DNA from 2 places in the Acinetobacter sp. ABJ-A23_2 genome. Region 1 is predicted to be linked to the other one. Evidence: riboswitches for the same ligand, from Rfam matches in the RefSeq annotation. Region 1 holds a riboswitch; the other holds the start of a gene.

The links. Region 1 has a riboswitch for manganese ahead of ACH63V_RS06360 (TMEM165/GDT1 family protein). Riboswitches for the same ligand answer to the same signal wherever they lie in the genome.
Region 2: it holds a riboswitch for manganese, as region 1 does, so the genes downstream of both, ACH63V_RS17265 (sodium:calcium antiporter) here and ACH63V_RS06360 (TMEM165/GDT1 family protein) in region 1, are expected to answer to the same signal.

Annotation. Positions count from the first base shown of each region.
Region 1 is NZ_JBIUCP010000012.1:41,119-44,716, reverse strand. Features, by position in the region: gene ACH63V_RS06365 (MBL fold metallo-hydrolase) at 1-748, opposite strand, end outside; gene ACH63V_RS06360 (TMEM165/GDT1 family protein) at 1,019-1,594, opposite strand; yybP-ykoY riboswitch at 1,610-1,806, opposite strand; gene ACH63V_RS06355 (hypothetical protein) at 1,843-2,115, opposite strand; gene ACH63V_RS06350 (2-oxo acid dehydrogenase subunit E2) at 2,265-3,598, opposite strand, start outside.
Region 2 is NZ_JBIUCP010000074.1:108-3,705, reverse strand. Features, by position in the region: gene ACH63V_RS17270 (putative bifunctional diguanylate cyclase/phosphodiesterase) at 1-799, opposite strand, end outside; gene ACH63V_RS17265 (sodium:calcium antiporter) at 1,162-2,160, opposite strand; yybP-ykoY riboswitch at 2,171-2,370, opposite strand; gene dmeF (CDF family Co(II)/Ni(II) efflux transporter DmeF) at 2,470-3,408, opposite strand.

The DNA.
Region 1 (3,598 bases):
GCAAGGTCTCAATCCAGTCTAAAAACTGGTTAATCATTTCTTTGCCAATAAATGGAGTCCCATGCTGAGGCACAATCATCTCAATATCCATTTGACGAACCATGTTGACCCATAAACGGATGACTTTATTGGAACACATATAACGTTGGTGAAAAGCTTTCATTTTCAGCACATGGGCATCGAAATCTTTGAGAGGCTGACTTGCATCTTCAACAATAGAAGCCCCCATATCACCAGAAAATAAAATTTTGGCAACTGGATCATAAAACTGAAAATTACCCACCGAATGTAGAAAATGTGCCGGAACCATGACAAGCTTTGATTCACCCAATTGAATCACTTGACCACGATCTGGCAACTCAATGAGACGGTCTTCCCAATTTCCTTTCATACGCTCACTCATAAATGATGAATTTAAGTGAGGTAAAAATCGCGCCCATAATTTAGAGGCAACCACTTTAGCATCGGTATAAACCAACCAACGAGGCATTGAAGTAATAATATCTGGGTCTTGATGTGAAGCGATTACATAGTCCAGATTTTTAAGACGAGTATATTTATTAAGTTCCATCGTCAATGGAACATAGGTCAAGTCACCACCTGGATCAATAACAGCTGCCCTTTCATGATCAATAATTAAAAATTGATTGGCTTGTATGCCTTCCCCTTTCACCAAACTGGTAAAACTAATACATTTATGTACGCCATTATCAAATAGTATCTGCGATGTTGTTTTTTCAAACCCCATACAATTCCCCAAAAAAACTTTAAATATTAGATATTTTTATATCCCTACTAAAATAAAGGGATTCTAAAGCACTTGCAATGAATTGATTGATATTTCTCATAATATTTTAAAATTGATTTTACTTTTCTTATTCTATAAATGAATCATCAATAAATTGAGCAACCCTCTAGCATCTCCTTAAATAAACAGTATCGTGAAGTTTAACTACTTAAACACTCAATAAAAAACGCACTCTTAATGAATGCGTTTTTATATAAAGCGAAAAGTATTTTAGAAGAAATAATGTTGTACTAACGTAGAAACACCTACGATAAAGAAAATAGCTGCACCAATTTTATGAATGAGCGAGATAGATAAACGTTCAGCCAATTTATTACCAATAAATACAGCTGGTGCATTCGCGATCATCATCCCTAGTGTTGTACCCAGCATCACCCAGAAAATGCTGTCATAGCGTGCCGCTAAAGCGACAGTTGCAATTTGGGTTTTATCACCAATTTCTGCTAAGAAAAATAAAATAAAGGTTGCACCAAAAACACCAAATTTTTGCCATTTATTAATACTATCAGTCTCATCATCAAGCTTATCTGGAATAAGCATCCAGAACGCCATACCAATGAAACCAACAGCAAGTACCCAAACTAAAATTTCAGGACTGAGCACGGTCGTAATCCACTGCCCAAGCACAGCAGAAATACCATGGTTAATGAGTGTTGCTAAAAGAATCGCAATGAGAATAGGAATTGGCTTACGGAAACGCGCAGATAGTAAAAGTGCCAACAATTGAGTTTTATCACCCATTTCAGCGAGGGCAACAATCGAGGTAGAAATCAGAAATTCTTGCATGTCGGTTCTCTGGCTAGCATAAATGCCTATGACCTACCCCTCCTGCTAGCCAAATATCATAAAATGATTGCAGAGTGGTAAATCAAAGGTCTTGCCAACTCAGGAACGATGAGACGTTTAAGCTATGATGACCATGTTCTGTTGAACAATTATGTTGACCATCACCTATTCACATTTGCTGTGAATAGCGGCTACTCCCCAATGAAGTATGCGTTTATTATATTCAAGTCACTCTATTTTTCAAACATTCATGCAACAAATTTTACCCACGCCCACACCAATAAACGCGCAAGACCTAATAACACTGCAAAATAAGCACTTATATGAATGAAACCAATATGGCTACTGCTCGTTCCAGCCTGATATTCAAAGGGCAAAATCAAAGTAGCGACAAACACCTCAAAACCCATCACCACATAAGTCATCCATTCCCACGGGAAGTGTAAAATACTGACCCATACTCCCATCAATAAAAATACAATCAACAGTAAGGGCAACATAATTTTCAGGAAACCCAACATTTACTATTTCTCCTTTACCTGATAACGAGAAATTTCTCCTCACGCTCAATAAGCCTTGCTTAGCCTGTAGATTAACCCAAAATTTAATTAAAGAGATATCAAAAACAAAACCCCGCCGAAGCGAGGTTTTAGTCAATTATTTCAAAGCATTAGATTAATAAAGTACGAATATCTTTAAGAAGCTTCGTAAGTTTATTTGTAAAGCGAGCTGCATCTGCACCATTAATTACACGGTGGTCATAAGACAATGACAACGGCAACATTAAGCGCGGATCAAAGTCTTTACCATTCCATACTGGCTGCATTGTTGCAGGTGAAATACCTAAAATTGCAACTTGTGGCCAGTTCACAAGAGGTGTAAATGCTGTGCCACCTATTGCACCTAAGCTTGAAATGGTGAAATTCGCACCTTGCAAGTCTTTCGGTGATAATTTCTTATCACGCGCTTTTTGACCTAACACACCCAATTCAACTGCAATTTGCTTAATTGATTTTTGGTCTGGGTTACGAAGTACTGGCACAGTTAAACCATCAGGTGTTGCTACTGCAATTCCCATATGGATTTCATTGCGCAAGAGCACTGATTTACCGTCATCAGATAGATGACCTGCGAACTCACGCTCTTCTTTCAACAAATGCGCAACCGCTTTGATAATGAATGCCATAATCGTCAGGCTGATACCTTCTTTTTTGAAGTTGCCTTTCAGTTCATTACGCCAATCTTCTAACTCAGTAATATCAGCCAAATCAAACTGGGTGACTTGCGGAATAAAATTGTTCAGCGACAATTGCGGAATTGATACTTGCTGCAAACGCGTCAGTACTTTTTCTTCCACGCCACCAAATGCAGTAAAGTCAGGAAGCTTTGGCAAACCTGAAACCGCTGGTGCAGCCGCAGCAACTGGCGCCGCCGCTTGCGGTGCAGTTAAACGACTCTTCACATAAGCAAAGATATCTTCTTTAACAACACGGCCATGCTCACCAGAAGTTTTAACTTGTGACAAAATCACGCCAAGTTCACGAGCCAGCTTACGAACAGCAGGGCCTGCATATACTTTAGCATTTTCAGCTTCTTGCTCTTTTGTTAACTTATCAACACCAGATGTTGATGCTACAGGTGCAGACTGAGTCGCAGCAGGAGCTGCCGCTTTAGGTTCTGCTGTCTGTGGAGCCGGTGCAGCTTCTGCTTTTGCCGCTGGAGCTGCTGCAGGTGCTTGACCTTCAGCTTCAATTGTTGCAAGTAATACGCCTTGGGAAACCTGTTGGCCTGCTTGTAAGTGAATTGCTTTTACAACACCGGCAACAGTACTTGGAACTTCTACCGTTGCTTTATCAGATTCAACCACAACAAGGCTTTGGTCTACATCAACTTTATCGCCAACTTGTACTAAGATTTCAGCAACAACTGCTTTATCTACACCTAAGTCAGGAACATTGATATCAACTGGACCAGATTGAGTAGCAGCGGCCGCTACAGTTTCTT
Region 2 (3,598 bases), on a different contig from region 1:
TCTCTGGCATTAATCCAAAACTTTCTGCGGCAGGAATAAAATCTTGCGTAGGAATATATCCTAAAGTTGGGTGATGCCATCTTAACAAGGCTTCTGCGCCAATTAACTGTTCAGAGGAATTGATTTGCGGTTGATAAAAAAGCTCAAATTGTTCTTTGGTGAGGGCTAAACGTAGGTCATGCACCATGCTATTTTCTATTTGTATCTCTAATTGCATAGTATAAATTGATATACAAATCATGAGAGTAGCCACACAAGTTGCAATCCACCCACCATGATTACGGATATCATCTGACAAAGGTACTGCACTATTAAGTGTAAAAGAGGTACCACTAAAAAATATAAAACACCCAATCGATAATAAAATTAAAATGATTTGTAAAAAGCTTGGATCACGGCGGTAATTTAAATATCCCAGTATTGCGCCGGCAGGCAAAAATAAATGCGCTACTTGAGGCCGATGAGGTGTAGCAATATCGAAAAACAGGCAAAAAACGACTGGGAAAATTAGTAGAACCGCTTGTGATAAAAGTATGCCCGCCGAAATACGGTTTTTATAAATGAGAAAAAGGCTAAACATGGAAACTAGTGTGAAACCAATATCCATACAAACAATCAGCCACATGTGTGCAAATGCGAAATAAATAGTCCAAAACAAACAAAAAATAATACAAATAAAGATATTTGCTTTGGCTGCAATTGTAAGCTGCTGGTCTTTTACGTTACGGTAATTTTTCTTGCGTTTTTTAAAGTAAGATGAAGCTATCATAAATAAATCAACCGTAAAATATTTCTTCAAAGACCCCCAGCTTGGTCATTGATACTCCATCTCAATATTTACCAATAAAACGTAATATTTTATTCCTTTCTTATTTGTACTATTCATTTTGAGATTTGGTGTTCTTCAACAGCGTTGCTACAGTTCAGCGGTTTAACTGAACGATACTGCGTTTCGAACACTTTTTAATTTTAAAGTATCAAGACTTAACGATACATGCGTCTGCGGCTCAGGTACAGCCCCTAACTAGTGAAAAATTAGGCGAATTCTAAAGAATTTTATGTATCGTAATCTTATACACCCGTGAGTGTATAAGATTAGCCGTTCACTAGTCATGAAAATAGCTGAAACGCGTCGGTCACCTTGCAACGCATGAATGTGTATTAGAGATAAATCACAACCAAAACTGCGAAAAAGCCATATAGCGCACTTACTGCAACTAATGATCGATCATCGACCGCACCGCGGCGGAATAAATTCCACAAAAACACAATCGCCAGTGCAGTAATAATGCCAGATGCTAACAACAACGTATCAAAGCGCCACGGTGTGAAAAATATACCCAAAGCACTTGGTATGGTGGCCTGAATCATCATGGCACCAGAAATGTTCGCTAAAGCCAAACGTTCTTTACCTTGGCGTACCCAAATCAGCGCATTCATAATTTCAGGTAATTCGGTTGCAACCGGACTCAGTAATAAAGCAACCAAATGTGGTGGCCAACTTAGCGCTGTACCAATTGCTTCAAGCTGAGCTACAAAAGTGTGTGACGCAATACTAATGACAACTAAAGCGACCAATACCTGTAAGCCAGCCCACCCCAGTGAAGGTTCGGCTGCGTTGGGACGGAACTTGAGAGGTTCGAGTTCTTCTTCATCGGCAGATGTATCTGCTTCCTTAATCTCACGCCAAACATAAGCTGCATAAGCCGCTAAAAATAGAATACCTAACCAAGGCTTAATGGCAAACGCGACTAAACCAAGTGCTACTTTTAAAACAAAGATGGCAAGGAAAGAGACTTGATCTCGGCTTAAGCGACCATAATCAACTTGTACTTTATGCGAAGTTCGAGCTAACTTTTTACGATGAAGAATTAATACCAGACCTACAACGGCGTAACCCAAGGTTGCTAGCACCAATGGACCACCCATTGCAGCTCCAACACCAAGGTCTTTTTGTTCTGGGGTATTACCAAACACAACGGCCATAAAGGTCACCGCACTTTCAGGTAGCGCTGTACCAAAAGCTGCGAGTACTGAACCTACTGCGGTTGCACCAAGATTAAGACGTTTACCAAACCATTCAATTCCATTGACGAAATATTCACAGGCTAGGTAAATTGCCGCGGCGGACAAAAAGAATAAGATGAACGTGAGGAGCATAGGAATAGTTCCAGCCGGGCGAAATAAGAAACCATTGGCACGACAACGCTCCTCGCCCGACTAGCAAAGTACGTTGCGGCCAAAGGTCTCGCCTAGCTCTTACTGTATATACAGTGGCTGAACACGCCATGAGATACTCATCTCAAGTTTGTTGACGTGGTCTTCCTAGCGGGTACTAGGAATGGCTACTCCCCAATGACAATGCTGAGGATTTTACCAGTGATTTCATCCGAACTCTACAGAGATAGTCAGACAAAATGCTTATGAACTCTAAAAATCAATAGAATCTTTTAAAGCACTCTTTATTGACTAGATAAAATGTATTTCTACACTGGCATGTACAATTTCTTCATGGATAGACAAGGCTTTTTTAACTGAATCGGGTGTTAAATCTGTTCGGTCTGTTTCTAAAGCCAAAATGCATGAAAATTTTCCTTTACCGACTTTCCATACATGTAAATCTGTAATTTTTACTTGGGATAATTGCTCAATTACTTCTTGTATTTCAGCTACAACTGGATGTGACATTTCAGCATCTAATAAAGTTTTTCCTGTGTCACGCAAAAGTCCCCACGACCACTGCGCAACAAGTATCGCCCCTACAATACCCAATAAAGCATCTAAAAAATTCCATCCAAAATATTTACCCGCTATAAGTGCGGCTATGGCTAATACAGACGTTACGGCATCGGCAACCACATGTAGAAACGCAGCTTTATGATTTAAATCGTGATGGTGATCATGATGATGGTGGTGATTATGCTCATGGTCATGATGGTGGTGGTGATGTTCATGATTATCATGTAATAACCACGCACAGATTAAGTTGACTGCTAAACCTACAACAGCAATAGAAATCGCTTCATTATAATGAATATCAACAGGATGGAGTAATCGTTCGATAGATTGAAACCCCATCAAAAGTGCAACGACCATTAATAATATTGCACTGCTATACCCGCCCAAAATTTCGATTTTCCAAGTTCCGAAACTAAAGCGTTTGTCGTAGGCATAACGACGAGCCATTTTATAAGCCACATAAGCCAACCCTAGAGCAACCATGTGTGAACTCATGTGCCAGCCATCAGCTAAAAGAGCCATGGAGTTAAAGACCCATCCACCCACAATTTCAAAGACCATCATCACGGCAGTTAGGATGGTTGCAATCAAAATTTTCTTTTGAGCCAGCGGGTTTCCTTCATCGAACTGATGAGAGTGGTAGCGTTCTAAATTACTGTTAATTTCCATATTTATGGTCTTTTGATGATACTCCCCCATAGTATATATTTTTTTGGAAGGAAATAGGTTACATGACGACCAAGACAAGAAAAATTTTAAATTAGTTTGAAACCCACAAAAAAATAGTCACTTCTGTAGAAAATTATTTCAGCGTCCACTACTCTTTTTTTCAATAATTAAAATTCGTTACTAATGCGAC